DNA from 3 places in the Bacillus sp. ABR genome. Region 1 is predicted to be linked to each of the others. Evidence: riboswitches for the same ligand, from Rfam matches in the RefSeq annotation. Region 1 holds a riboswitch; each other region holds the start of a gene.
The links. Region 1 has a riboswitch for S-adenosylmethionine ahead of OIT90_RS01240 (sugar ABC transporter substrate-binding protein). Riboswitches for the same ligand answer to the same signal wherever they lie in the genome.
Positions count from the first base shown of each region.

Region 2: linked by a shared signal. The riboswitch ahead of OIT90_RS11945 (DUF2292 domain-containing protein) and the one ahead of OIT90_RS01240 (sugar ABC transporter substrate-binding protein) in region 1 are both predicted to bind S-adenosylmethionine.
Region 3: linked by a shared signal. The riboswitch ahead of OIT90_RS15545 (methionine biosynthesis PLP-dependent protein) and the one ahead of OIT90_RS01240 (sugar ABC transporter substrate-binding protein) in region 1 are both predicted to bind S-adenosylmethionine.

Region 1 covers NZ_JAOYSL010000001.1:257,402-267,426, reverse strand. The annotation lists gene OIT90_RS01250 (ABC transporter permease) at 18-1,031, opposite strand; gene OIT90_RS01245 (sugar ABC transporter ATP-binding protein) at 1,028-2,524, opposite strand; gene OIT90_RS01240 (sugar ABC transporter substrate-binding protein) at 2,594-3,712, opposite strand; SAM riboswitch class I at 3,884-3,993, opposite strand; gene OIT90_RS01235 (right-handed parallel beta-helix repeat-containing protein) at 4,091-5,518, opposite strand; gene OIT90_RS01230 (branched-chain amino acid aminotransferase) at 5,887-6,978, shown strand; gene OIT90_RS01225 (hypothetical protein) at 7,074-7,268, shown strand; gene OIT90_RS01220 (hypothetical protein) at 7,288-7,686, opposite strand; gene OIT90_RS01215 (6-phospho-beta-glucosidase) at 7,809-9,137, opposite strand; gene OIT90_RS01210 (PTS lactose/cellobiose transporter subunit IIA) at 9,134-9,460, opposite strand; gene celB (PTS cellobiose transporter subunit IIC) at 9,487-10,025, opposite strand, start outside.
Region 2 covers NZ_JAOYSL010000003.1:362,657-372,681, forward strand. The annotation lists gene OIT90_RS11905 (Rqc2 family fibronectin-binding protein) at 1-1,654, shown strand, start outside; gene OIT90_RS11910 (precorrin-2 dehydrogenase/sirohydrochlorin ferrochelatase family protein) at 1,689-2,192, opposite strand; gene OIT90_RS11915 (sirohydrochlorin chelatase) at 2,173-2,958, opposite strand; gene cobA (uroporphyrinogen-III C-methyltransferase) at 3,033-3,788, opposite strand; gene cysC (adenylyl-sulfate kinase) at 3,818-4,411, opposite strand; gene sat (sulfate adenylyltransferase) at 4,426-5,562, opposite strand; gene OIT90_RS11935 (inorganic phosphate transporter) at 5,620-6,684, opposite strand; gene OIT90_RS11940 (phosphoadenylyl-sulfate reductase) at 6,698-7,399, opposite strand; gene OIT90_RS11945 (DUF2292 domain-containing protein) at 7,445-7,549, opposite strand; SAM riboswitch class I at 7,666-7,768, opposite strand; gene pyrE (orotate phosphoribosyltransferase) at 7,930-8,568, opposite strand; gene pyrF (orotidine-5'-phosphate decarboxylase) at 8,576-9,280, opposite strand; gene OIT90_RS11960 (dihydroorotate dehydrogenase) at 9,252-10,025, opposite strand, start outside.
Region 3 covers NZ_JAOYSL010000005.1:20,632-30,656, reverse strand. The annotation lists gene OIT90_RS15570 (UvrD-helicase domain-containing protein) at 1-1,126, opposite strand, end outside; gene OIT90_RS15565 (hypothetical protein) at 1,253-1,510, shown strand; gene OIT90_RS15560 (GNAT family N-acetyltransferase) at 1,593-2,027, opposite strand; gene OIT90_RS15555 (YjcG family protein) at 2,034-2,549, opposite strand; gene OIT90_RS15550 (alpha/beta hydrolase) at 2,602-3,342, opposite strand; SAM riboswitch class I at 3,564-3,685, shown strand; gene OIT90_RS15545 (methionine biosynthesis PLP-dependent protein) at 3,764-4,882, shown strand; gene metC (cystathionine beta-lyase) at 4,879-6,057, shown strand; tRNA gene OIT90_RS15535 (tRNA-Val) at 6,190-6,262, shown strand; gene OIT90_RS15530 (YhdH/YhfP family quinone oxidoreductase) at 6,519-7,505, opposite strand; gene OIT90_RS15525 (MarR family winged helix-turn-helix transcriptional regulator) at 7,618-8,037, shown strand; gene OIT90_RS15520 (acetyl-CoA carboxylase carboxyltransferase subunit alpha) at 8,581-9,522, opposite strand; gene OIT90_RS15515 (MarR family winged helix-turn-helix transcriptional regulator) at 9,555-10,001, opposite strand.

The DNA of each region.
Region 1 (10,025 bases):
TTTTAAAAAATACGCAGTTAGCCTCTTTGTTTGTAATAGGTCAGCGCCAGTGCAAGAGCCAGCACAGAACCTTTCACAATATCCATTGCATAATAAGGAACAGACATCATCACAAGCCCATTTTGTAAGATTCCGATGAGTACAGCCCCGATAAAAGTACCAAATGCGTTTGGCTTACCTGCTCCCATGACGGAAAAGCCGATAAAAGCAGCCGCTACTCCATCCATTAAATATGGTGCACCAGCATTAATTTCTGCTGTCATCACCCTTGATGCCAGCACGATACCTCCGATCGCTGCAAATAACGCAGAAAGCAGATAGGCCGCAATTTTGTATTTGTTCACATGAATGCCAGACAATCGAGCCGCTTCCTTATTCCCACCGATGATGTACATGAATCTGCCATGCTTTGTGTAGGTCATGAAAACATGCGCAAATAGAACAATGGCAGCCATAATGAGAATGATATATGGCACCTGTCCGATTTTGCTAAAAAAGGCAGGGATCGTTCCCGTTGAAAACGTGCCATCGGGCAGCACCATATTTTCAGAAATGGTCGCCCCTTTCGTATACGTTTGAGCCAGCCCTTGAATGATAAACATCATGGCTAATGTCATGAGCATATCTGGAATTTTCATTTTGACGATCATCCATGCATTTAACAATCCAACAATGATAGAAGCCGCTAGTGCAGAAAGGATGGCAATCAGTGGGTTTTGCGAGAACCATACGAACATAGAAATGACAATGGCATTTGACAGCGTAGCGACTGATCCAACTGATAAATCAAAACCGTTTACTGCCAATGAGATGGTTAAGCCCACCGCAATGATGGTCACAATTGAGATAGACCGTAAAATATTGATGATATTTCCCGATTGCAAAAACGCTGGATTCGCTGCCGCAAATACCACAATCAACACGACAATGGTTAAAATCGTCCCATATCGATAAAAGAAATCAAACAGATGAAAGGGTGGCCGCTGTTTTTTGATTTGCTGCACAGGGGCTGGAATTTGTTGTTCGCTCATGATTGTCCTCCTGTTGAATGATATAAAAGCTCCTCTTCAGTCGTCGGTGCAGTCATTTCCCGGGCAATGCTGCCATCATATAACACGTATACGCGGTCAGCGATACCTGCAATCTCTGATAGCTCACTCGACGCATAAATGACAGATTTTCCGCGGGCGGCAAGCTCTGCGATCAAAGTGAAAATATCTTTTTTCGCTCCAACGTCTACACCTTTAGTTGGTTCATCAAAGAGATACACATCTGCCTCAGCCAGCAGCCATTTTCCGATGGCAACCTTTTGCTGATTTCCACCAGATAGGTGCTTCACCTTTGCTTCAAGAGACGGCGTTTTGACACCAAGTCGTTTGACGATGTCGCCTGCACCCTGCTTTTCCTTCGAACGATGTAAGAAGCTGAATATCCGTGAAAATGAATGAAGACTTGCAGCCGTTAAGTTCCACCCCACGCTCTCTTCGGTCAGAACCCCTTCTTTTCTCCGCTCTTCAGGCACAAGAGCTATTCCAGCTCTCACAGCTTGATGAGGCGATGTGATGTGAATGGTTTGACCATGCAGCTGCACAGTCCCCGTCTTTTTTTCTGAGGCACCGAAAAGGGCTTTGCACAATTCTGTTTTTCCAGCACCGACAAGTCCTGCGATCCCGAGAATTTCTCCTTTTTTGACATAAAAGTGAATGTTGTTTAATTTGTTTTGATCGTTTAGCTCTTTCACTTCAAGCACAATAGGTGCATCTTTCAAAGGTTTGCGAGACGGGAATTGTTCCTCTAATGGCGCACCTAGCATTTCTTCAATGACTTGCTGCGGATTTGTGTCTTTGACAAGGTGGGCTGCCACATCCGTTCCATTTCGCATCACTGTCAGTTCATCACAGATGGTGAAAATTTCAGGCATGCGATGGGAGATAAACACGATCCCTGTCCCATACTGTTTCAGCCGATCAATCATGGAGAATAATTTGCTTGTTTCTGCATGACTAAGCGGAGCTGTTGGTTCATCTAAGATTAAAATGCTGCATTGAATGGAAACGGCCTTAGCAATGAGCACCATCTGTTTTTCAGCAAGGGTCAGATCGCTGACAAGTCGTTTTGTGGAGATGTCGATGTCCATTTCTTTTAATAACTGAGCCGCCTTGCGATGCAGCTCTTTCCAGCTGACAAATGTTTTTTTCTCAATCTCATGCATCATCATATTCTCGCCAACACTTAAGTAGGGAACAAGAGCCATATCCACTTCTTGATGGACCGTCTGCACACCATATGAGGATGCATCCTTTGGGGTTTGAATGGTTGCCGCCTGGCCATTGATGTGGATGGTTCCGTCGAAGTGGGAATGAGCGCCAGAAAGAACTTTCATTAACGTGGACTTCCCAGCACCATTTGCTCCAATTAGTGCATGGACCGTCCCTTTTTTTAATGTGAAATTCACTTGATCTAAAGCTTTGACCCCTGGGAATTCAATTGAAATATTTTTCATACGAACAAGCGGCGCTGTCATGGGTGTCCTCCTTCTCTTGATATCATCTGAAAAACGAAACACCCTCTATGGAAAGAGAGTGCACGTCGCTTATTTTGTATAATGCTTCTTCAAGGTCTTCATCCAATCTTCCTCAAAAGCAGTCGATGAACCGAATCCCTTCACTTCGTCTGCAAGATTGACCATGTTAATGGCTTTTCCTGCTTGTTGAAGCTGCTTTTGCGAGATGAGAGAGGCCTCAAGGTCATAGGAAGATGGTGTTTTCTCACCAGCTATTTTCTTCGCAAGAATCCTCACGTCGACTGCGCCGATGAGCTTCGGATCAACCGCTGCTGTGTACTTCCATGGACTGTCCTTCGCTGTCATTTCTTGAAGATCAGCATTTGACACATCAATCCCATAAATCTTCACTTCTGTTCTTCCTGCTTCCTTTAACGCTCTTGCTGCCCCAATGGCAAAGGCATCCCATGTGGCAAAAATAGCGTCCAGTTTGCCCTTTGGATACTTATTCAGCATGGCTGCTACTGCATTTTGCGTTTGAACAGACGTATCAGAAGAGGCTACACCAAAGCGGTCAAGCTCCTTGATCCCTGAATGTTGTTTAAGCGTTTCTTGATAGACCTTGTTTCGTCTCACCATTGGCGGGAATCCATCTACCCACAGGTACGCAATATTTGCTTTTCCTTTAAAATCAGACACGAGCGCGTCTAATGATTTTTTCGCTAATTGTTCGTCATCTTGAGACGTCACTGTGACTCCTTTGATGTCCTTTAGCTTAGGATTTGAATCAAATGCTACAACTGGAATGCCTTTCGCTGTGATCTTTTTCACATCAGCGACTGTCGCCTCGTCGTCCCCGTGAGAGATGATAAAGCCATCATAATTTTCCTCCAGCGCCTGAGAGATGGCATCATGGAATTTTGCTGTATCACCATTTGCGGTGTAGACATCTACCGTAAAGCCGAGTGCTTCACCTTCTGCCTTCGTTCCAGCTAAAAATTGAGCTGTATGATCGTCTCCTCCAATTTTGCGGATCACTTTAATTTTAGCCCCCTGTCCCTTTGCAAATCGCTTCGGTACTTTGTCAAAAGAGACTTTTTCGTTTGCATTTGCCTTTGAGCCTGCACTTGATCCAGTGCCGCAGCCAGATAATAGGACGGTTAATGCCGTTAATAAGACAAGAAATGATGTAAAATGCTTACGCTTCATTGCTGTTCCTCCTCAAGTTGTTTTAAATTTTTCACATCGGAAAACTAGGTAAAAAAGTGGAAATACGCCTGTCAAACAGGCATTTGATTCGAAAAAGAGACGAAAAAAAGCCTCTCTTGGAAAGAGAGGCTTGATCACCGTTGCATGAAACATGTATCGGGAAGTCTTCCTCTCTTATCTGTCAAAGCTGTAACAGCTTTGCAGGAATTAGCACCAATTTCTACAATAGAAACGGTTGCTGGGCGTCATAGGGCCAGTCCCTCTGCCTCTCTTGATAAGAGATCCGTTATGAAATTTGTTTTCGTTGAAATGTCTTCTTTACTTTAATGTGATGTCACATCAATGTCAATGACTTTTTTGAAAATTTCTAAAATATCATTAACTTCCGATGATTTTCTTAGCAGGTGATGATTTCTTCAGACGGAAATCATATTTTTTCTCATTCACAAATTGTGGGTTGAGATGTGCTGATCCTTTATCTTGACCGCTATTAGAGAGATAGGTTTTGTAGCCTTCCATCCATTTCCCGCGCCAAATCCACTGTGATGCTTTCGCACCTTTGCGATCATCATAAACGTTCTTCTGGAAGGTATTCTTTTGGTTCACTTGATAAAGATTCACGACTAAGTAATGCGAGGCGCTAGCCGTCATGATATTATTCGTGATTCGATTGTTCACTGCTTGATACTGCATTAGCAATTGGCCGCCTTCTAAGCCGGCTGTGTCATTTTTGTACAAAATATTATGTGAAATCGTCGTATTGGTTGTACCGCCACGCTTCTTATCATAGCCGCCAATAGAAATGCCTGTATAACGGTTTAAATATACTTGATTGTGTTCGATGCGGATGCGATCTGCCATTTTTCCTTTATGTTCGCTTGTAACTTCAATCCCCAGGTCATTGTGATGTGAGATGTTATGATCGATCACAATGTCTTTTCCGCCATCAACATAAATTCCGCCAGCGGAGATGTCGCTTCCATAGGCTGGGTTCCCTGCACTCGTAATCTCATATACTTTGTTTCTAGAGACGACTCCATTTCTAACTTGATCATACTTTTTAGAGGGTGCTACGTTCTCGAAACCAATTAAATCAATGCCAATATTATCAGTGTTACGGACCGTGTTATGTGTCACACGGAAATTTTTGACGTTTCCATTTAGCACGAGCGCTTCACTAAAGCCCAGTTTTAATTTTTCAACGGTATTTCCTTTGATTTCAATGTCTTCTATTGCTGCAGGAGCTTTTGTCCCATAGACAGCAATTCCATGTGCATTTCCATTTTCATGTTTCGTCTGAATGTCATACACTCGGTTATTGAGCAGTTTTACGCCTTTACCGCTTCCTTTGATGAAAATACCAACTGGTGTTAAATCTTCTTTATTCGTCTTAAGATGTCCTACAGTGAGGCCTTTGAGGGTGATGTAGCTCTTTTGATCGACCGTGACAAGGCCGCCATCGGCTTGATTTCCTTTAAGGGATGCCCCACTAATCACAGGTTTTTCTTTTCCGTAAGCTTGAAAGACAACGGGTGCTTTCTTTGTTCCGGAATAACGGACAATCAATTTCTCTTTGTATGTACCGCCTCTCATGTAAATGGTTGTCCCAGCCTTCGCCATACTTGCTGCTTTTTTCAGCGTGCGGAAAGGTTTTTGCTTTGTTCCCGGGTTTTTGTCGTTTCCGTTTACCGCTACGTAATAAGCTGTGCTTTGCTTAGCACCAGCTTCCTCTGTCATCGCTTGACAGCCAAAGCTGATCATGGACATGAATACAATGAGTAAAATGCTTGGTATCACTCGTTTCATCTTGTTGTTTGCTCCTTTCCCTTCTCTTCTTCCTTTATCGGTTAAAAAAAAGAGGATTAAAATATGACAATGTCCCTTGCAATGTACTAGTCAAAAGGTGTATGGTTGAAAGAATATCTTACAGGAAAACCATTCGTTTTTAAATTGTCAGATTAATCAGTTAATAACGTATTTGGATTTTATTTCTTTTTTAAAAAGGGGGGACATGAGCCAAACTGACAGCAGAGAGAAGGAAAGCGCTTTAACAGATTTTTCTTGTCTGAATTCCAGAAAACCTATTGCTAATATTTTGTGAAGGTATAGAATAGAATCATAATTATTTCATATTATTAGAATTTTCAAATAATCAAACAGCAAGGAGATTTACAATGCCAAAACAACCCATCCGCGTTGAACTTAGTTCAACAAAAAAACCAAAACCTCAATCTGATCAACTTGAATTCGGAAAAATCTTCACAGATCACATGTTTGTGATGGATTATTCAATTGATAAAGGCTGGTATGATCCAAGAATTATTCCTTATCAGGCTATTCCAATGGACCCAGCTTCGATGGTCTACCATTATGGTCAATCTGTTTTTGAAGGATTAAAGGCTTATGTTTCTGAGGATCAAAAAATTCTCTTATTCCGTCCGGAAAAAAACATGGAGCGCTTAAACAGATCCAATGACCGCCTGTGTATTCCGCAAATTGATTCAGAAACAGTATTAGAGGGCTTAAATGAACTCATTCGCATTGATAAGGATTGGGTACCTGATGCAGAGGGCACTTCCTTGTATATTCGTCCATTCATTATTTCCACTGAGCCGTATTTAGGCGTTGCACCGTCTAGCACGTATAAGCTGATCATTATCTTATCTCCAGTGGGATCATACTATAAAGAAGGCATTCATCCGGTCAAAATTGCCGTTGAAAATGAGTTTGTCCGTGCCGTTAAGGGTGGAACAGGAAATGCCAAAACAGCTGGAAACTATGCCTCAAGCCTTAAAGCACAGCAAGTGGCTGAAACGAAAGGGTTTTCACAAGTTCTTTGGCTTGATGGGGTCGAGAAAAAATACATTGAAGAAGTCGGCAGCATGAATATCTTCTTTAAAATCAACGGAGAAATCGTGACGCCTGAATTGAACGGCAGCATTTTAGAAGGCATCACACGTAACTCTGTACTTGAGCTGTTAAAGCATTGGGGAATTCCAGTCACAGAGCGCAAAATTTCAATTGATGAGTTAATTGAAGCACATCAATCTGGCGAGCTTGAAGAAATTTTTGGGACTGGAACGGCGGCCGTGATCTCTCCTGTCGGGGAATTAATTTATCATGATCAGCCATATGTGATCCAAAATGGTCAAACAGGCGAAGTATCCAAGAAATTGTATGAAGCCATTACTGGCATCCAAAAAGGAACACAGCCAGACATCTTCGGCTGGACAGTTGAAGTTGACTCGGTCGTCAAGCAAGCATAATCATGTAAAAGAACCTTTCATTCACGAAGGGTTCTTTTTTGTTTATTTACCTCTCCTTTATCCCTTATAATGGTAATAAATTGAGGAGGGATGGTATGTTTTTTACTTATCTATTAGCGTTCATTGGGATCTGTATCGGATCGATGATCGTCGCTACTGGTTTCGACGATTCACCGTTCCTCACCCGGTTTCTATTTAAGGCGCTTGGGATTTCTATCCTTGCTCTTTCCATCTCTTTTGTAAAGGTTAGACGAAAGAAGTTACAGAAACAAAAGGCGAAAAAGGCTTAGTTGACTCGTCTGCTTCCCATCAAATCGTGCACCAAAACAAGACCGATACCCCAACAATCGCCCCAGCGTATATCCACTGTTTTCCCTTGATGCTTCGCTTTCTTTCGATCAGTAAAAAAATCTCAGGCAAAAAGATGATCATGATTTCTAGGATAAAGACAAGATAGTAAACAAGCGGCATCGGCTGGAAATCAAACTTTCTTGCATCTCCTCCAATCGTTGCGAAATACATCAACAGGTTAGTCACTGGAATGGTGAAACAAACAAGCAGGCGGAGAACATAAATCCACACATAGTCCTTATGCCGAATGAGACCAACAAATGAAGCAATAAGGCCATACAAAAACAAGATCACTGTGCCATAACTCATGACAGGCTGTACGACAAATCCGTAAAGCATTAAACCAATTGCAACCATATTCCAACAGTCCTTTCTTTGAAGCCATACATGCTGTTTTTTCTATCATACACTTCTTTCTCCAGTTTCCATATGAAGAAATCATAAAAAATGACCCCATAAAAGGGGTCACTCATTATGTGTTAAGCATTGACTGATTTGAAGAATTGCGGTAAATATTCACGATGCGCTTCAAGCATTTCATCTAAAATTTGCTTTGCAATCTCGTCAGATGGGACGAGCGGGTTGATCGTCATCGCAACAAGAGCCGTCTCGTAATCTCCAGTTACAGCCGCTTCAGCTGCCACACGCTCGAATGATTTGATTTGTTGAACGAGCCCTCTGACAGCTACAGGCAGATCACCTGTCGCGATTGGCTTTGGTCCGTCCTTCGTAATGATACAGTTTACTTCAACAGCTGATTCAGCCGGAATGCTGGCAATCGCCCCTTTGTTCACTGTATTGACTGGTTGAATGTCGTGCTTATCATTATAGATGGAGCTGATTAAGTTACAAGCCGCATCGCTGTAATAGGCTCCGCCTCTTTTTTCGAGCTGCGGTGGTTTAATCGACAAATCAGGATCTTTATAGAGCTCAAATAGTTCCCGCTCGACCTGCTGTACAACCTCCGCTCGTGTTCCTTTTTCTTGAGCCGCCTTTTGTTCTTCTTCCAGCATATCTTTCGTTTTATAGTAATAGCGGTGATACGGACATGGGATGACCCCTAATCCTTTCACAAAAGAAGGCTCCCAGTTTTTCGCTTCAATGTTTTTCATGGACCACTGGCTGTTCGGATTTCCTAGTTCATCAAGCACTTGATCCATAATGCTGACCCCGTCTAAATATACGTCTAATCCATAGACCATGTGATTGAGACCGGCAAACTGTACCTCGATGCGTTCTACATCCACTTCAAGCGCCTTAGCGATTCCCATTTTGATCCCAATCGGCACATTGCATAGACCGACGACTTTTTTTAGATTCGTATAGCGTAAAACAGCTTCTGTGACCATGCCGGCTGGATTCGTAAAGTTCACAAGCCATGCGTCTGGGCAAAGCTCTTCCATATCCTTCACAATGTCTAAAATGACCGGGATGGTCCGAAGGCCTTTAAATAAACCGCCTGGTCCATTCGTTTCCTGACCGATGACGCCATATTTAAGCGGTATTCTTTCATCCTTTGCCCGTGCTTCCAGCAGTCCTACACGAAATTGTGTCGTCACAAAATCTGCGTCCTTTAAGGCTTCCCGGCGGTCAAGAGTCAGGTGTACCTCAATCGGTAGACCTGCTTTTTCGACCATACGTTTCGCCAGAGCGCCCACGATGTTTAACTTTTCCTGACCCGCTTCAATATCCACAAGCCATAATTCCTTTACAGGCAATTCATGATATCGTTTAATAAACCCTTCGACGAGCTCAGGCGTATAGCTCGATCCACCGCCTATTGTGACAATTTTGATTCCTTCTTTCATGAATTGACACCTCCGAGTTGCTTCATTTTTTCATGGAGCTCAATGATTTCTGCTGCGAGCTCCTTAACGGTCATTGCGTTCATGAGATGATCCTGCGCATGAATCATGAGGAGGCTAATATCCGTCTTTTCGCCCCTGATTTCTCCTTGGATCAGCTCTGTCTGTGCGTGATGCGCCTCATTTAACGCGTCTTGTGCTTCCTGCATTTTTTGCTTCGCCTCATCAAAATTACCTTGCTTTGCACACGTAATGGCTTCCATCGCTGAGCTTCTGCCATTTCCGCCGTGCAGGATGAGTTGAAACACAATTTGTTCCATTTCCATCGGCCGCATCCCCCTTGTTCCCTCTATTACATGCTGACGACATTTTCATCAGTTGATGCTTTTGTTTCTAGCTCACTTTCTTCTTTCAATTTCTGCTTATCCCACATTCTAAAGAATGGGTAGTATAGAGCAAATGACAACGCAAGGTTAATCAGCTGCATGACAGCACCAGAGATTTTACCTCCTGTGGCGAGATAGCCTGAAATGATTGGCGGCATGGTCCATGGGACAGCAATCCCTGCCGGTTTTGCCACAAGGCCTGTGCTCATTCCGATATATGTGGTGATGATCATCATGATTGGCGTAAGGATAAATGGAATGAGAAGCATTGGGTTCATCACAATCGGCATTCCAAAAATGATCGGTTCGTTGATGTTAAAGATGGCTGGCCCAATGGCAAGGCGGCCAAGCTGTTTCATTTGTTTACTTCTGGCACGTAAGATCATGGTCAGCACCAAAGCAAGCGTTGCACCGCTTCCGCCGACGTTGATGAAGATTTCAAAGAACTGCGCTGTGAAAATATTCGGCAGCACTTCTCCTGCTTGGAATGCAAGACGGTTCTCAT
Region 2 (10,025 bases), on a different contig from region 1:
AACTGGCGGAAGGATTTCAAAAATCCATCAGCCATATAAGCACGAGCTGATTTTTCATATTCGAGCAAACGGGAAAAATCATAAGCTCCTTTTATCGGCTCATCCGAGCTATGCAAGAGTGCAGCTCACCGAGCATCAATACGATAATCCAAGTGAGCCGCCAATGTTTTGTATGCTACTCAGAAAGCATCTTGAGGGCGGCTTCATTGAACGTTTTGAACAGATTGGATTTGACAGGGTCATTGTGCTTCACGTGCGAAGCCGAAACGAAATCGGCGATGAGCAGACGCGTAAGCTTTACATTGAAATCATGGGACGTCATAGCAACTTCATTCTTGTAGAGGATGGAACGCAGCAGATCATTGATGGTCTGAAACACCTTTCTCCATCTGTAAACAGCTATCGAACGGTGCTCCCTGGTTATGAATACCTACTGCCACCTGCTCAGCAAAAATTGAATCCTTTTGACGTGACAAAGGATGATATTTTGAAGCATTTACGCTTTCAAGAAGGAAAGATCGCCAATCAAATTGTCGATACCTTCTCTGGGGTTTCCCCGCTTTTTGCAAAGGAAGCAGTACACCGGGCCGGTCTTGCCAATCAAGAAACGATCCCAAATACACTGCTCGACATGTTCCAGCTCATTCGCATGCATTCTTTTACGCCGCAGCTTACAAGAAAAGACGGGAAAGAGTATTTCTATTTATTAGAGCTTCAGCATGTCCAAGGCGAGATGAAGACATTCAACTCACTCAGCCAGCTGCTTGACCGCTTTTATTTTGGAAAAGCTGAGAGAGACAGAGTCAAACAGCAGGCGGCTGACCTTGAACGGTTTGTCGTCAATGAAAAAAAGAAAAATGAAAACAAGCTAAAAAAGCTAAAAAGAACCCTTGAAGAATCTCAGGATGCACACAAGTATCAGCTCTATGGCGAATTGTTAACAGCCAATTTATATGCGATCAAAAAAGGGGATAAAGAAGCGACTGTCATCAATTATTACGATGAAGACGGCGGAGAAATTACAATCCCGCTTAAAACAAACAAAACCCCTTCTGAAAATGCACAAGCATATTTTACAAAATATCAAAAGGCAAAAAATGCTGTAGAAGCTGTAAATGAACAAATTGAGCGAACTCATGAAGAAATTGCTTATTTTGAAGAGCTGATTCAGCAGCTGTCCTCTGCTTCTCCGAAGGATTTAGAGGAAATGAGAGAAGAGCTTGTTGAAGGAAAATATTTGCGCGCCAAACAAAAGCGTCACGCCAAAAAGAAAAAAACGGCGGCCATTCAGCTCGAAACGTATGAATCGTCCCAAGGTATTCCGATTTTAGTTGGAAAAAATAACAAACAAAACGAGCATTTGACTACAAAGGCAGCTGCTCGTGATGATATTTGGCTGCATACAAAGGATATTCCTGGATCACACGTCGTCATTCGTCACCAAGCACCTGATGAACAAACGCTGCTTGAAGCGGCTCAAATTGCCGCCTACTTTTCGAAAGCAAAAGAGTCCAGCTCCGTTCCTGTCGACTATACAAAAATCCGGCATGTGAAAAAACCGAACGGAGCAAAGCCTGGCTTTGTTACGTATGATCAGCAGCAAACATTATTTGTCACGCCTGACCAAGATCTTGTGCTCAAGCTGAGAAAATAAATAAGAAAAGCCGATAAAATCCTGACATGAGGATTTATCGGCTTTTTCTTTGTCGTTTTTTTCTTTCGATGTAAAGGGCATCAAGTGCGTCAATATCCTCTTGTTCAAGCAAGGATTCAATTGCCGCCGCCAGCTGTTTTGTCCGGGCGGGGCTTGCACCGCTTGTAGAGACTGAAATCGTCACTTTTCCTGCTTTGACAACCTTCGGCACCATCACATTGCCTAGCTCTGATTGGCTCACACAATTCACAAGCTGGTGAGGCTGTGCTGTTTGTGCAATCCATTCATTTACCGAAGGGTCATTTGTCGCAGCTACAATGAAAAATGCATCCTTCAAATCTTCAGCGTCTACCTTCTTTTCCTTCCAATTCAATTGGTATGTATCAATGAAGTGTGCCATCTCTTCAGAAAGATTAGGACTGACAACGGTTATATGGCAAGGCTCCGTGCACAGCGCCTTTGCTCTTCTTAACGCCACAGATCCGCCGCCGGCAATGACCACTTGTTTATTGGTTAAATCAAGATGGACTGGAAGCATGGCTTTCTCCTCGGAAACGAAACGCATCGTCTTTGTTTAACATGGTTTCTTGCACGCGTTCAATATAAGCTGCTTTAACATGCGGATGAAAGCCAATATACCGGCATACCCGGACATCTTTCAGCCGCTTTCTCGCCTGAGCGGCTTCACTTTCAATTTCTTTCATTAAAATTCCGGTAAACAGCAAGTAAGGAACGATATAGACAGGCCCATCATCATCTGCTGATAACTGCGCGAGAACATCTCGATAATTGGGCTCACATGCTGTGATAAAACACGGAAAAACCTCTGCATGTGGAAGCAGACTTCTGACATCGTCTGCAATGCCAAACACATCTCGCTTCACATCCGGATCAGAGCTCCCGCGGCCAATTAAAAGAATCCGCGCCCGCTCGCCTTGATATCCTGCTTCTTCAATTCTCGCGGCAACCGCTTTTGTTACTTCTTGATTCACCCCGATTGGCTTTCCATATGTGACCTTCACTTGCGGAAATCGCGCACGCACTTTCTCAATTTCGACCGGTATATCCGATTTGGCATGCATGGCAGTTAAAAGGAGGAGCGGGACGATGGCAATGTGTGTCGCTCCTTTTTTCACACAGGCCTCAAATCCTTCTTCTATAGAAGGGTCCGTCAGCTCTAAAAAACAAATTTCTTGTATATCTGCTTTCACTAACGGCATACAGCTTTTCATAAAAGAAATGGCCTTATCTTGCGCCTCTTTTACTCGGCTTCCATGCCCAACATAAAGGACAGCTTGTTTCATGCGGCTCCTCCCTCTCACTTGTTTTCATCAGACGAAAAGACACGATGTATGTACGTGTCTTTTCTCTATCATTCTCATTTCTCGATTAATGCGGGTTCAAACCAGTTCAGCTTTTGATGAAAATGAACGACATCTCCAACAACAATTAAACTTGGATGCTCGATCCCTTCTTTTTCAACGGTTTCAGACAGTGTCGCCACAGTGCAGCAAGTTGTCTTTTGCCTCGTCGTGGTTCCCCAGTGTATAAATGCAGCGGGTGTTTCTGGGTCCCGTCCATTTTTTAAAAGCAGGCGCTGCACTCTTTCCACGTTTTTGACACCCATGTAAATGACAAGAGTATCAATCCCTGTAGCCAGCGCCTCCCATTTTTCTTCAAAATGTTCATCCTTTTGATAGTGACCCGTGACAAAAGCAACATTTGAGCTGAATTCACGGTGTGTCACAGGGATGCCCGCATAAGCTGCCGCTGCAATACCAGAAGTAATTCCTGGGACGACCTCATACGGAATTCCGTGTTCAGCTAAGCATTCGATTTCTTCACCGCCGCGTCCAAAGACAAAGGGATCGCCGCCTTTCAGCCGAACGACAACGTTCCCTTCCTTTGCATGAGCCACAAGCGCTTCATTGATGGCTTCCTGTCTCATTGTATGATGATTTGGCAGCTTTCCGCAATAAATCAATTCCGCCTCTGGTTTGGCGTGGGCGAGAATGTCTTGATTGACAAGACGATCATATAAGATGACATCTGCCTGCTGTATCGCCTTATGGGCCTTTAATGTAATTAAATCTGGGTCTCCGGGTCCAGCACCCACAATGTATACTTTCCCCATCTTGCTTTTCTCCCCCTGCCATCAGGCGATTATTTCGTTGTTGCTTTTACATAATCAACAAGACGCTGTTTGGATTCCTCACGGGATAATTCCCCTGTATCTAAGACGAGCTCAGGCGCAGCTGGCTCTTCATATGGTGAATCGATTCCAGTGAAAAATGGAATTTCGCCGTTTCTCGCTTTTTTATATAACCCTTTTGGATCACGCTCTTCACACACGTTCAGATCACATTTGACAAACACTTCGTGAAATTCCCCATCTTCGACTAACTGTCTGACAATGTGGCGGTCTTCTTGAAATGGAGAAATAAAAGCAGTGATGACAATCGTACCTTGCTCCACAAATAATTTCGCCACTTCTCCGATTCGGCGGATGTTTTCTTTTCTGTCGTCATCTGAAAACCCTAGATCTTTATTGAGTCCGTGCCGCACGTTATCGCCGTCAAGAACGGTGACTTGATAGCCTTGTTCAAACAGCTCTCTTGCAGCTGCATTTGCGATCGTTGATTTACCTGATCCGCTTAAACCTGTAAGCCAGATAATGCCGCTCGTATGATTGTTTTTCTGTTGATATTCTTTTTTTGTAATAGATGCATCATGCCACACGATATGTTCGTTGCTCATGTCATACCCTCCCTTTAAGATACCGTCGTTTTTAATCCTTCGATTAATGTTTCAATGACTTCTTTTCGGCTGAACGTGCTTGGTGGTAATTCACCGTTTCTCAGCATCGTTCGAACCTTTGTACCTGAAAGAATGACATGCTCGCTTTTGTCGTGAGGACACGTTTTTGGTGTGGCCATCGCTTCACATGTATTACAGTAGAAGCTGTGTTCAAATTTTAATGGAGTAATGCCGATTTCTTCGCTTGTAAATTGATCAAATAGTTCCTGCGCCTCGTATGTGCCGTAATAGTCACCAACACCTGCATGATCTCTTCCGACAATAAAATGGGTGCAGCCATAATTTTTACGAACAAGCGCGTGAAATATCGCTTCCTTTGGTCCAGCATAACGCATTGCAGCAGGAAAAACACCTAAAAAGACGCGGTCTTTTGGATAATAACCATTCAATAACACTTGATAGCTTTTCATTCTCACATCTGCCGGGATATCGTCAGATTTTGTTTCACCGACAAGAGGATTTAAGAATAAACCATCGACCGTTTCTAATGCTGTTTTTTGAATATATTCATGCGCACGATGAACCGGGTTTCTTGTTTGGAAACCAACAATGGTTTTCCAGCCATTTTCTTTAAAATGACGTCTTGTTTCTTCTGGCTCATACGTAAATTGAGGGAATGGTTTTTCACTGCGTTTCGTCAGTGTAATTTTCCCGCCAATGTAAGTATCACCGCGTTCAAATAATTTTTTCACGCCTGGATGATTGCGGTCATCAGTTTTATAGATATTTACCGCTTCTTTTTCCTTATCTGGTGTGTATTGATCCTCTACTTCAATGACCCCATATACAGTTCCATTATAAGATAAGCGCACGATATCGCCTTGATGGATTTCCGCCGCCTTTTCTTTTGTCACTGGCAGTGTAATAGGAAGAGACCAAACGACACCACTTGCTAGCCGCATACTGCTCACAACTGCTTCATAATCAGCTTTTGTTAAAAACCCTTCAATTGGACTATATCCGCCAATTGCAATGAGTTCAAGGTCTGCAAAGGAGATCGCATCTAGTTCAATTTCCTTTGCAGCTGTGCTGAGATCATATTCTTCATTTACTCGATTAATTAATACGCCACCATGTGGTGTTAAACTCATTTGTTCATCTTCCTCTCAATGTTCATATTTATTAGATGTTAATAGTCGGATTTGTGATTAAATCCCGCCGCCCTGTTCATGAATAGAGCTGCTCTCATTTTTGACTGCCTTCATCAGACTCAGCGCACCAAGTGAGGCAAGCAGTACACTCATCATGATAAAGATAGAGTAATAGTCTCCTTTTAAGAAAAGGCTCACCAGCAAATACGATAGGCTGAGTGATAAGAAGGGTGACACCACCCACACTTTCAGCATTTTTTTCACAACATGTTTGTGAAAAATGTTTGGCCCGCCTTTTGCCATTCCAAGCCCGATAATAGACGAGGAGGTGATTTGTGTAAGCGGAACAGGCAGCCCAAAAATAGAGCTGACGATGACAAGCCCGGCACCGGTACTCGAAAGTAAAATCCCTTCGCCCGTTTGATAACGGGTGATTTTCTTTCCGTTTGTTTCTAGTACCCTTCTCCCAAGCAAAAGCGCACCAAGTGCAACAAAGATCCCGCCGTAAAGAGTTCCTTGCCCGACTGACAAAACGCCTGACGCGACAAGCGGACCGACCGCATTTGCGACATTGTTCATACCAGCTGAAAACGCCTCTAGAAATCCGCTGAGGATTAACACGACAGATAAAATAGCTGTGCCTTTTTTAGACAGCTTCCGTTTAGGGAACATTCTGATGATTTTGACGACAGCAAAGGTAAAAAGAAAGGCGAAAATCGGGATGATCACCCAAAATGCCACAATCACTAAAATGGATTTCACAAACAATACTTTATACGCGACGGCAACACCAACCACAGCCCCTACTGTGACCTCACTTGTTGATAAAGGAATCGCCATCAGATTCGCTATGAAAAGTGATAGTGCAGCAGAACCAATGATAATACAAACGATCTCAAGTGTAATGACTGATTCTGGCATAATACCAGAGCTGATCGTTTTGACGACCTCACCGCCGCCAATCACTGAACCTGCTAAAATCCCAATTGCACAAACGCTGAGCGCATAAATGGGCTTTTGAATCGCGCCTGACCCGTACGCAATGCCCATAGAAGCAGCTGCTCCGCTTGCGCCTATGTTTAAAGCAAAGAATAGACTAAATAAAATTGCGGCGATTTCCATACATTATGCTCCCTTACTCATGTAATCCGCACTCTGTCTTTGCTGTGCCTGACCATCTGCCAGAACGCAGATCATCTGCAGTAAATGCTGGCTGTGTACACGGTGCACAGCCGATACTTGGATATCCCTGGTCATGCAGCGGATTATAAGTAAGTTCTTCTCTAGATGCATATCTCCATATGTCCTTCCACGTCCAATGGATAAGCGGACATACTTTCACTGATTTGAATTTTTCATCCTTATTTAAGAAATTCGTCCCTGCTCGTTTTGGTGACTGCTCTCTTCTTAAACCGGAAAGCCAAGCTGGATAACCAGATAGGGCTTCTTGCAAAGGAATGACCTTACGCATATGGCAGCAGCTTTGAGGATTTGTTTTCCATAATTGTTCACCGTGCTGCTCATTTTGCTGTTCAACCGTCAGCTCAGGCGTTTTCAATTCAATGTCTAAACCCGGGTATCTTTCCTTTACTGCATCAATTGTGTCGTATGTTTCTTTAAAATGCAGACCTGTATCTAAAAAGACAATTTTCGCATCTTTTTTTACTTTTGCAATCAGATCAATCAGAACGATGCCCTCAATCCCAAAGCTGCACGCATATACGAGCTGGTCACCATAATGACCGTACGCCCATTTCAGTACAGACAGGGCTCCTTTATACAAATCATCTTCTTGAAATGTAATGGACGGCTCTTGCCAATTTTCATAAGTTAACATGATTTCTCCCCTTCCGGAGTACAGCTCATATTGCTTTTTTCCGCACTACTTCAATCTAATTTTTTCGTTCTTTTCCACTTGAATCACTTGACCGTCCTGAACAATTAACGTAATTGAACCGAATTTCATATCCCCAATCAGTTCTTGCATATGCTTTACTAAGTCCTCATCCTGATTTTGTTTCACTTCCATCTCCTCTTCCTCCTCACCGTTAAAATAAAAAAACTTTCTTTCAGTCCGAAAGAAAGATGAGGAAGCTCACGATTTCCTTATCTTTCAAAATAGAATCATTTTGCAGGAAGTAGCACCTTGCGAATCGCAGGTTGCCGGGTTTCATCGGGCCAGTCCCTCCACCTCTCTGGATAAGAGTTTCAATTTGTCTTAAATATTAACACAATTCAAACAAAAGTCAACCCGACTTTATTGATAGGATTAGTTTTTATTAAAATTTGAGTCTATTTTACTATTTTTACCTAAACAAAAAACTGTGCGGGCAGGCACAGTTTTTGTTAACGATGGGCTTTCACTTTTCAGACCGTTTCTTCCATCCAAGATTCAGAGGAAGGATCTTGTCTCCAGCGTTTTAGTTTGTTCATCGCAGCAGGCTCAATCGCTTTCAGTTCAAGTGCCACGTCTGTCAATGTGTCATAGTCTGTTAGAGTGACATATGGAATATTTTTTTCTTGAAAGGCTGCCGCTGCTTTTGGCAGTCCGTATGTGAAGATCGCGGCAACTCCTAGTACCTCGCAGCCCTCATCTTGAAGAGCAGCGACCACTTCAAGTACACTGCCTCCTGTGGAAATAAGGTCTTCTACAACGACAACCTTTTGGCCTTTTGATACGGCCCCTTCAATTTGATTTCCTTTTCCATGTGCTTTCGGCTTACTTCTGACATAACACATCGGGATGTTCAAGCGGTCTGCTGCTAATGCCGCATGAGGAATGCCTGCTGTTGCAGTACCCGCGACAACCTCTGCTCCCTTGAAATGAGTGAGAATCAAATCTTTTAGACCTTCAGCAATGTCGTGTCTCACTTCTGGATATGACAATGTCAGGCGGTTATCACAATAGATCGGTGATTTTATACCGCTCGCCCATGTAAACGGTTCGTCTGGTTTTAATGAGACCGCTTTGATTTGTAATAGATGTTTCGCGATTTTTGATTTCATCTGGCAGTCACTCCCACTCTTTCAAAATTTGATGATAGGCTTCTATTGGTTTATCAGCTTTTGTGATTGATCTTCCAACAACGATTTGTGAAACACCTTGCTCTTTTGCATAGGCCGGTGTCGCCACGCGCTGTTGGTCATCGGTTTGATCATTCGGTAAGCGAATTCCTGGCGTTACAGTGAGAAAGGATGGTGAAATATGTTCATGAAGTGCTTTAGATTCATGAACAGAGCAAACAACCCCGTCCAGCCCACTTTCATATGCTAATTGTCCGTACCGGATAACAGTCTCTTGCAGCGGACGGTCAATGAGTAATTCATTTCTCATCATGTCTTCTGACGTACTAGTCAGCTGGGTCACTGCAATGATGCCCGGGCGATTTTGCCCAGCAGGGGTTCCGCTTTCAAGTCCCTCTAACGCAGCCTGCATCATTCGTTTCCCGCCAGCAGCATGCACATTGACCAAATCAACACCAAGTGCAGCAAGCCGGTTCATCGCTTTTTGCACCGTTGTTGGAATATCATGAAGCTTCAGATCAAGGAAAATACGGCAATTTTTTTCTTTTAGTGCGTCAATGATGGCAGGACCTTCTTGGTAAAACAGCTCCATGCCTACCTTCACAAATAATGGTGTCCCTTCAAAAGGGTCTAAAAAGGCAAGCGCGTCCTTGCCTGATGGAAAATCAAGCGCGATGATGGGCAAGTGCTTCATGTTTCCAGCTCCTTCCGATACATTCCTCTACAGATGAATAACCATATGCTGCTAACACTTTTGGCAGCTCTTCAATAATTTCCGGGCAAATAAATGGATTCACAAAATTGGCTGTGCCGACAGCTACTGCACTTGCACCTGCTAGTAAAAATTCAAGTACATCTTCAGCACTTTGCACCCCGCCCATCCCGATAATCGGAATAGAAACCGCTTGACTCACCTCGTGTACCATGCGCACAGCGACCGGTTTGACAGCTGGTCCTGATAATCCGCCTGTTTTATTGGCAAGGATAGGTTTCCCTGTTTTTAAATCTAAACGCATACCGATTAATGTGTTAATCATGGTGAGTCCATCTGCTCCAGCAGCTTCAATCGCTTGAGCAATCTCCACAATATTGGCTACGTTAGGTGACAGCTTGACATAGACAGGTACAGAAGAGACTTCCTTGACCGCTTTTGTCAATGTCGCCGCCATATTTGGATCTGTACCAAAGGCAATCCCGCCTGTTTTCACATTTGGGCAAGAAATATTCAGTTCAAGGGCATGAACATTTTTTGCTTGGCTGATTTGCTTGGCTACTTCCACATAATCATCAACCTGTGAGCCAGCAACATTCGCAATAATAGGTGTATCAAATTGTTCAAGCCAAGGCAGCTCATTTTCAAACACGCCTTTTAGACCCGGATTTTGAAGGCCGATTGCATTAAGCATACCAGCTCCTGTCTCGGCTACCCTTGGCGTGGG
Region 3 (10,025 bases), on a different contig from region 1:
ATAACTGCTCTGATTCTCCGGCTAAAAGTTGAATCAAGCGATATTGCACTGGATTAATATCCTGAAATTCATCCACTAAAATATACTGGAATCGTTCTTGATACCGTTTTAACAGTTTAGGCTGTTCTGTCAGCATATGTAAGCAGGCAATCGCCATATCATCAAAGTCAAATTGCTGATGATCTCGTTTTTGCTGTTCATATGATTGATAGATCGTCCACATGTGTTTTTCCTTTTCATCCTTCAAATCAGGAAGTTCACCTGGTAAAAAGGCATTTTTCCAATAGCCGATGGATTGCAGCACTTGATCAGTAGGGTAGTCTTTCTCATCAAGTCCTTCATTCATTATGGCTTTTCGAATGTATTGCTCCTTTTGCCAGTCAAACTTGATCAGATGCTGGCCGTTCCATTTATTTGCGTCATCGTGAAGCAGCATTTTATAAAAAAGACTGTGGAAGGTGCCTGTCACCACTTGGCTGGCTTGTGAAGGATGAAGCTGGTATTGCTTGCGCAGTCTTTCTTTCATCTCACTGCTCGCTTTTGTAGTAAAAGTTACGAGTAAAATATGGTGAGCAGGAATATGATGATGGGACATGAGATAAGCCGCTCTAGCCGTCAGGACTCTTGTTTTCCCGCTGCCGGCACCAGCCAGCACAAGCATCGGACCATCTAAATGTGTGACAGCTTGAAGCTGCGGTGTGCTAAAGGTGATATGCGGGAAGAGGTCGATCGTATGAACTTGTTCATTTTCTTCTAAATGTAAGGCGTCGCTAAATTGAATCGACTTTGGTTCCTGCCAGTCATATGATTCGCTAGTTTGCGAGATGATCTGTTTGCCGGTTGGAAAACGGAAGCCGCCAAGTTCTTTATAGGAAGCCTTTTCCTCCTGTTCAGCCGTTTGATTATGATCTGCTTGTTCTTCAGCTTGTTCACAAATCTCTTGCTGAGACATGTGCTTATGAATAAAGGCAGGTTCATCATGTATATTTAATCTAAAAAAGACCGGTTGTCCGCAATATGGGCAGAATAATTGTCCTTTTTTTCCCTCGTCATGGAGGAATTGATAATGTTCTCTCGAATACGTATGTAATGAGATCGTTCGATCATGTCGTCGTGCGCATTTCAAAGCTAGTCCTCCAATAGTCAATCAATCTTAAAATGAAACACATCTAATCATATCAAATGAGGCGTGTTTCAAACAGTCATAATTAGGGAATAGTAGAGTAAGAGAGAAGCAAAGGAGGCGTTCTTGATGGGATATATAGCCCCGATTCAGCCGGATCTGTATTTTCAATATATCAATCGTCCAGCTCCTCAGGATAAAGAAGACTACGCGAAAGTAACAAAGGTTACTCGCACCTTTCATGACAAGATTTACAGAGAGCTGGAGAAAAAAGAGGACTTAGTGACAGAAGCGGAAACGAAAGTACAGCAAAAAAAGCGGGAACGCTTTGTACGAGATATGTTTATGGAGGAAGGAAAAGGCGTTCATATCAATACGTATATATAAATGATTGCGCTTTCTTCCATTGGCGAACGATAATGAAAAAGAAAAAGCCAGGGCATTTTGAATGCTCTGGCTTTTCTTTTGGTCAAACAGACAGTGTTTTTGTCATTTTGACATGGGTGATTCCAGCTTCTTCAAACGGTTCAGAAACCGCTTTGTAGCCTTTCTTTTCGTAGAAAGGAAGCGCATGGACTTGGGCATGCATCACCGCTTCTTTTGCTCCATTAGCAATTGCTTCTGTTTCTAGCGCCTCTAATAGCTTGAGGCCAAGGCCGAAGGAGCGCGCCTCTTTTAACACACAAATTCTTTCTAGCTTTGCCTTTGATCCCTCAATGATCCGCAGTCTAGCGGCCGCCTGAGGCTTTTTGTCATCATTGTAAATGACAAAATGGGTGGCTTTGTCCTCTAGTTCATCTATTTCGATCTCTACTGGAACTTCTTGTTCTTTGACGAATACTTCTTTTCGAACGTAATATGCATCTTCTCGTTGTGTTTGTTCTGTTGCGATGACTGTTTTCAAATGTCTTTAACCCTCTTCTCCTAAAATAAATGTTTCATAGACGGTCCAAGATCCGTTTTCTAATTGATATAAAAGGTGGAAGCGATCCACTGTTTCTTCATGGTCAATCTTTCTCAGCTTTAATGTGCCAAGTACGTCTGAATGCTCATCATCTGATAGTTTTTGAGCCACTGTGACATGCGGAACAAAGGCATATTCAGGTGTACCAGCCAGTGGCTCTGCGTACAATCTTTCATTGAGCGCCATGATGTCCTCGTTCGGTTCTACTTTCATATAAATGACGTTGTTTACAGGAGCGAATGAACTGAATTTTTTAATACGTAACGTAATAGGAGAAGCATTTTTTGCATAATCTCTTAACGTTGAGACGACCTCAGCCGCTTCTAGATCGGTTAATTCAAAAGGTGTTCTTAATGTTAAATGAGGCGGTATGAGTGCATAGTTCGGATCATAACGCTTCCGGTAAGAGTTCGCAATATCTTGCAATTTTTTTGATGGAAATATAACAACTCCGTATTTCATCATGTTCCCTCCTGAATAAGAAAGTATTTATTATTGTTTATTATAACAAAATTCAGTTGATTAACGAATATGGGAGCATTCTTTTTAACGAAGGCGCAATGAGCGGCTGCCAAAACGTCCATTTATGATCCCCTTCGAATGTCTCAAATAAATAATCCGCTCCAGATTGTTCAAGAAGGGCCTTTAAATCATCATTCGGCTGAACAAAATCAAGCACCTGGCCATCTGTTGTTTTCACAGCGGTTTCCTCCAGCCCAATTTGATGGATAATCGCATAATGAGAAAGGGCTGTCGACTGTTTGACGGCTTCTAGAACCGACTCGTCAACGTAAGGGGACTGCAAAATCAGCCCGCCAAATAAAGAAGGATAATCAATGGCTGTCATGAGGGAAATCGTCGCACCAAGTGAATCACCAATAAACGTACGTCCTGATCCAATTTGATAGGTTGGATAGTGTTCATCAATATAAGGAACCAGTTCATTGGCTAAAAAGCGTTTATACGCTTCAAACTTTGTGCCGTCTGGATGATACGTGTTCCGTCTTTCCGTAACATTTTCATAAGGGACACCAATGATAATCGAGCGTTCCATTTCTTTGTTCTGCATCAATTCTTCTGCCTGTCTGCCTATTTTGCCTAGGCGGAAATAATCATGACCATCCTGGGCAATGATGACATGATATGTATAAAGGGGGGAGTAATTGACTGGCAAATAGATCAAAATGGTCATGTCCGCCCCAAGTTCTTTTGACTGTAAGGTTTCTTCTTGAATGATTCCTGTTTTCTTCACCATAATCCATTCCTCCAGCTAACCAAATTCATCATAAAGTGAAACGTTTCCATTCATTGTAACACGAAAAACAGCGTTGTTCCTATATGCTAACATGCAATCAAACCGTATAACATCGATTCTGTTATAAAATACAGAAAATTTTAATTAATCATGACATTTCCCCTTGAAAAATGAGATTTAATGGGTTACAGTATTAAGAATTAGAACAGACAGACAACACATTCTTATCGTGAGAGGTGGAGGGACTGGCCCTTTGAAACCTCAGCAACCGGTATGCATCACTACATGTGATGTACCAAGGTGCTAAATCCAGCAAGCAGCTTTTTTGCTTGGAAGATAAGAGGAAGCGATTAAACCCCTTCTTCTTATGAAGAAGGGGTTTTCTGTTTTGAAATCAGATTTTTACTTAGGATGGTGTCAAATGACAGAACATGTGGAAACGAAATTAGCGCAGATTGGAAACCGTAGCGAAGAGGTGACTGGCACTGTCAGTCCTCCCGTTTACCTTTCGACAGCATACAGACATAGAGGTATAGGGGAATCTACAGGATTTGATTATATTCGAACGAAAAACCCAACAAGACAGCTCGTAGAGGATGCAATTGCTTCACTCGAAGAAGGGACGGCCGGTTTTGCCTTCAGTTCGGGAATGGCTGCGATTCAAACGATCATGGCTCTATTTGAAAGCGGAGATGAACTCATCGTCTCATCAGACCTATATGGCGGTACATACCGTTTGTTTGAAAACGAATGGAAAAAGTACGGCTTACGTTTTCTTTATGATGATTTTGCAGATGAAGACTGTTTACGCTCTAAAATCACGCCAAACACAAAAGCGGTCTTTATTGAAACACCGACAAATCCACTGATGCAGGAAGCAGATATTCAAAAAATAGCGAAGATTGCAAAAGAACATGGCGCTTTGGTGATTGTCGATAATACTTTTTACACACCAGTCTTGCAAAAGCCGATTACGCTTGGAGCGGACATTGTCATTCATAGCGCAACCAAATATTTAGGCGGACATAATGATGTTCTTGCAGGGCTTGTCGTGACAAAAGGAGAGCAGCTGTCTGAAGACATGTTCCAGCATCAAAACGCGATTGGAGCGGTTCTATCACCATTTGACTCATGGCTTTTAATGAGAGGAATGAAAACACTGGCTCTTAGAATGCGCCAGCACGAGGCAAATGCGAAGGAGCTGGCTGAGTTTTTAAAGAAACAGCCAGAAATTCAAGATGTGCTTTATCCAGGAAAGGGAGGCATGCTGTCATTTCGAGTAGCTAAAGAGGACTGGGTCAATCCATTTTTAAAGCAGCTAAAAACGATTTGTTTTGCTGAAAGCCTTGGCGGAGTCGAAAGCTTCATTACGTATCCTGCAACGCAAACGCACATGGATATCCCAGAAGAAATTCGCATTGCAAACGGTGTATGTAACAAGCTGCTCCGTTTCTCTGTTGGCATCGAGCATGTAGATGACCTGAAAGCAGACCTGAAACAGGCACTATCACAAGTAAAAGAGGAGGTACACGCCAAATGACCACACATGATTGGACACTCGAAACACAACTCGTTCATAATGCGTTTAAAACAGACCGTTCAACAGGTGCAGTCAGTGTACCGATTCAGCATGCATCCACCTTTCATCAAAGCAGCTTCGATGAATTTGGCCAATATGACTACTCGAGATCGGGAACTCCTACACGTCAAGCATTAGAGGATACGATTGCGGCGCTGGAAGGAGGAACGAGAGGGCTTGCCTTTGCATCAGGCATGGCTGCTATTTCAACCGCTTTTCTTCTATTATCAAAGGGAGATCACGTCCTTGTCACAAGAGATGTGTACGGCGGGACTTTCCGAATGATCACCCAAGTTCTGTCGAGATTTGGAATTGAGCATACCTTCGTGGATATGACGGATTTGAATGAAGTCAAAAGAGGCATTCAATCGAATACAAAGGTCATTTACATGGAAACACCGTCAAATCCAACACTAGGCATTACAGATATTGAAGGTGTCGTACAGATTGCGAAAGAGCATGACTGTTTGACATTCTTAGATAATACGTTTTTAACGCCTGCGCTTCAGCGTCCGCTGGACCTTGGTGTGGATGTTGTTCTGCACAGCGCAACGAAATTTTTAAGCGGCCACAGTGATGTGCTGTCAGGCTTAGCCGTGGTAAAAGATGAGAAGCTGGGAGAGGAACTCTATTCACTGCAAAACTCCTTCGGTGCGGTCCTTGGCGTGCAGGATTGCTGGCTCGTTTTAAGAGGGTTAAAAACCCTTCAGGTCAGATTAGAAAAAGCTAGTCAAACGGCCTTCGAGCTAGCTTCATTTCTTAAAGAACATCCTGCGGTCAAAAAAGTATACTACCCAGGCTTAGATGATCACCCGGGTGCAGATATTCAGCGAAAGCAGGCAAGCGGAGCAGGGGCTGTTCTCTCATTTGAACTAGAAAACCAAGCGGCAGTCAAAGAATTGGTGGATGCCGTCACATTACCTGTATTCGCCGTCAGCCTCGGCGCCGTCGAATCGATTTTGTCATATCCAGCCAAAATGTCACATGCAGCTATGCCAAAAGAAGAAAGAGAAAAAAGAGGGATTACAGATGGGCTGCTTCGTTTAAGTGTCGGAGTTGAAAACGGAGAAGACCTCAAACGTGACTTCAAACAAGCACTGGATCAACTAAAGCCTGTTCTTGTGAACCAATCATAAAGAAGGAGAGAAAAAAGCCGGCACAGCCGCCGGCTTTTTGATCTTTTTTAAACAAAACCATTGACGCTTTATTATTATGGTTATATAATAGAGACTGTCAGTAACAGAAAGCCCAGAACTGATACATAACCCGATTCCGTAGCTCAGCTGGGAGAGCGCTACCTTGACAGGGTAGAGGTCGCTGGTTCGAGCCCAGTCGGAATCATCGTTGAAACCCTTGCGTAGCAAGGGTTTTTTGTTTTTTGCAGATTGTTTCTTTTTAGGTTAAAACGATTAAAGTGTTCTGCGGTGTTAAATTCTAATTTGTTTGTGACATGATGATAAATATCTGAGGGTATTTTAGCACTAGCATGTCCTGCTCTTTTTTGAATAGATGTACCCCACCTGTTTGGGATGGGGTATCTGCATCAATACATTCAATATTTGTCTGGTGTAATTTAAATAAATAAAGTTCGTTTATCTTAATATTTAATAATGGTTCTTCCTAAATGTTGGCCATTTTTAATGGCTTCAATTTTTTCAGGTAACGTATCGAGCGTAATCTCATTGACTAGAGTCGTTTGGGAGATATTCCATTCGTTTGCTATCTCGTTCCAAATTACTTTGCGTTTATTGATTGGTACATTTACAGAATCAATCCCTAGAAGGTTGATCCCTCTTAGAATAAAAGGTAACACAGTTGTTGTTAATTTAATTCCGCCTGCATTCCCGCACATGCTCATGCTTCCACCATAAGAAATTTGAGGAATGATCACAGAAGCCACATCTCCTCCTACGGTATCTAAGACGAAGTCAAATTTTTGCTTGTTTAATGGTTTTTTTAGCTCTCCTAATTCGTTTGCAAAAATGACATCAGTTGCTCCTAAAGATTTTGCTATATCAACTTGATTATCTTTACGCACTAAAGCAAAAATATTGTTGTACCCAATTTTAGATAATAATTGTATAGCAATGCTACCAACTCCACCAGTTGACCCTGTAACGAGTATATTAGGTTGATTTTTCGTACTCATACCATTTTCCTGTAAAGCCATGATAGAAAGAGCTGCGGTAAAGCCTGCTGTTCCAAAAATCATTGCTTCTTTTAAAGTCAAGTTATTTGGCAAAGGAACAATCCAATCCGCAGGTACTCTAGCATATTCAGAAAAACCTCCAGTGTGGCTCATGCCCATAGCGAAACCTGTGACAATCACTTGTTGACCCTCTACGAAACGATGATCTGTTGTATGAACGATAGTCCCACTTAGATCAATTCCAGGAATCATTGGATAGTTACGAATAACACCTCCATTTTTTTGAACAGCCAGCATATCTTTATAATTGATTGAAGAATATGCTACTTTAATTAATACTTCTCCTTCAGATAAATCATTAACACTTACATTTTGAAGATCATAACTAACTTGATCATTTTTTTCTGTAACTAGAATCGCTTTAAATGAATCCATTGTGTATCTTCCTCTCTAAAAATATATTACAACAAAATATTTCTGTTCCAAAAGTATTTCAATTAAAAAACTACCATGATATTATAGGTGAAGTCAATGTGGGGGAGATAAAATGGAATTATCAGAGTGCATAAATTTTTTACTAAGTGTTAGTCAAAATAAAGTGTTCAAGTACTTTAGTAAACTTTTAGAGGAAAGTGATTTGACACCCGCTCAATATGGTGTGTTGAACTGTCTATGGAGAGAGGGTCAGTTATCTCCTAAACAAATTGGAGAACTTGTATATTTAGAAGCCTCAACCGTTTCTGGAATATTAGATAAAATGCAAAAAGCTGACTTAATTGAACGCACAATAGATCCAAACAATCGAAGAAATATATTAGTAGAGGCTACTCAAAAATCTTTAGTCATTAGAGATCAAGTTGAAGCAGCAACAATTGAGCTGAACAAGACAGCGCTTCAAAACTTGTCAAATGATGATAAGGTTGTACTAAAGAAAGCATTAAGTACCATTATAAATAATTTTCAATGATGTACTTTTATAAACAAGTTTCATATTAAATCGATAACTATCACAAGGCTCCTTTACAGGAGCTTTTTTCAGTTTCTTTTCGGTGCTTTGTAAATCCTTGGATGTGATAATAAATATAATATTAAGTTTTTTATGGAAATTAGGTAAGGAATGGACAAAATTCTTTCTTCAGTGGAGAAGATTCAATGTTGATGGCAGCTATTCAGAATGGTTGGCTTGATGTAAATGTTGTAATGAAGAATTATTAATGTCGTTCAAACGCGCCGGATGCGCTGGCATTTTGACTTATTTTGCTTTAGATATGGCTCCGCGACTGAGAGATGGAGAATCTCAAAACATATAGGCAAAATGAAAACAGACCATGCAGGGTCTGTTTTTTTATGAGGAATTATTTGAGGACCTTCAGAAAAAGTATTGATGGAAGAAATCCTTTTTCATACCGATCACACATCTTTTAATAGTATCAGCATATTCAGTTTAAGAGGTTACTTACAAAATATTTAGAACTATCTTGTAAGAATCCTCCTAAATGTAATACGGACTTTACATATTTTCTATTTGTCTATACCTTTCATATCTCTGTTTGATAAGCTCTTCTGAGGATAATGGTATCAATTTTTTTAGAGATGATTCGATGACAGATTCAATCATTTTTGCCTGTGATTTGATATCATTTTGTGCTCCACCTTTCATTTCAGGGATGATTTCATCAATAATTCCTAAATGCTTTAAATCTTTTGCTGAAATTTTCATATGTTCCGCAGCTTCTGGAGCATACTTAGCGTCCTTCCATAGGATAGATGCTGCTCCTTCTGGCGAAATTACTGAGTACCATGAATACTCTAACATATGGATATGGTTACCGACACTAATGCCAAGAGCTCCACCACTTGATGCCTCTCCAATTACAATACAAACAATTGGCACTTTAAGTGTAGCCATTTCCAATAGATTTCGAGCTATCGCTTCAGAAATTCCACGTTCTTCAGACCCTTTCCCTGGATAGGCGCCTATTGTATCAATAAATGTAATAATAGGGCGATTAAATTTATCAGCTTGTTTCATAAGTCTTAGCGCTTTTCTATATCCTTCTGGATGGGCCATTCCAAAATTTCTTTCTATATTTTCCTTTGTACTTCTACCTCTTTGATGACCTATAACCGTAACGGGCATTCCTTTAAATTTTGCAATACCACCTATCATTGCTTTATCATCACCATATAATCGATCACCATGAAGTTCGAAAAAGTTTGTAAACAATAAAGGTATATAATCCAATGTCGTGGGCCGGTTACGTAGCCTTGCAATTTGAACTCGTTGAAAAGCTGTAAGATTAGAATAAACTTCATCTTGCATTTTATTTAAACGTTTTTCTAATAAATGAATTTCTGACGATAAATCTACATTATTTTCTTTCATCATTTTCTTTAATTCATCAAATTTCTCTTTTAGTTCAATAATAGGACGTTCAAAATCCAAACTCATTTTATCCTCCAAAGGTTATGATTTACCTCACTCTAATCAAAAGACTTAGAAATAGAATCATTAAATAATTCAAAACCATCCACAACTATTTTTTGTTCTGATTCTGATAAATTATTAAGGATACGTTGATAAAATGTAAGGGATTGTTCTCTTAAGCGATTAACAGTAATGTGCCCTTTTTCTGTGAGGTGCAGAAAAAGTTCTCTTCTATTTTTTTCATTTACTTCACGATAAACAAGCCCCATTTTTACTAACTTATCTACCAACCTACTTACAGTTGAAGTCTCTAATCTAAGTTTATTGGATAGTTGCCAAACAGTTAGTTTTTCCATCTCTAGTTCCTCTAACGCCATCATTTGAGAAGTTGGTAGAGGTTTTTCAAATGGTCCATTCGGCAAATTTTGAGATTCGAAAACCCCAGTTAATATAATCATTTTCTTAATATCTGTTCTTAGTTTTAAGGCATCTTCTCTTTTCAAAAGGTCAACCTCCTACAATTCATG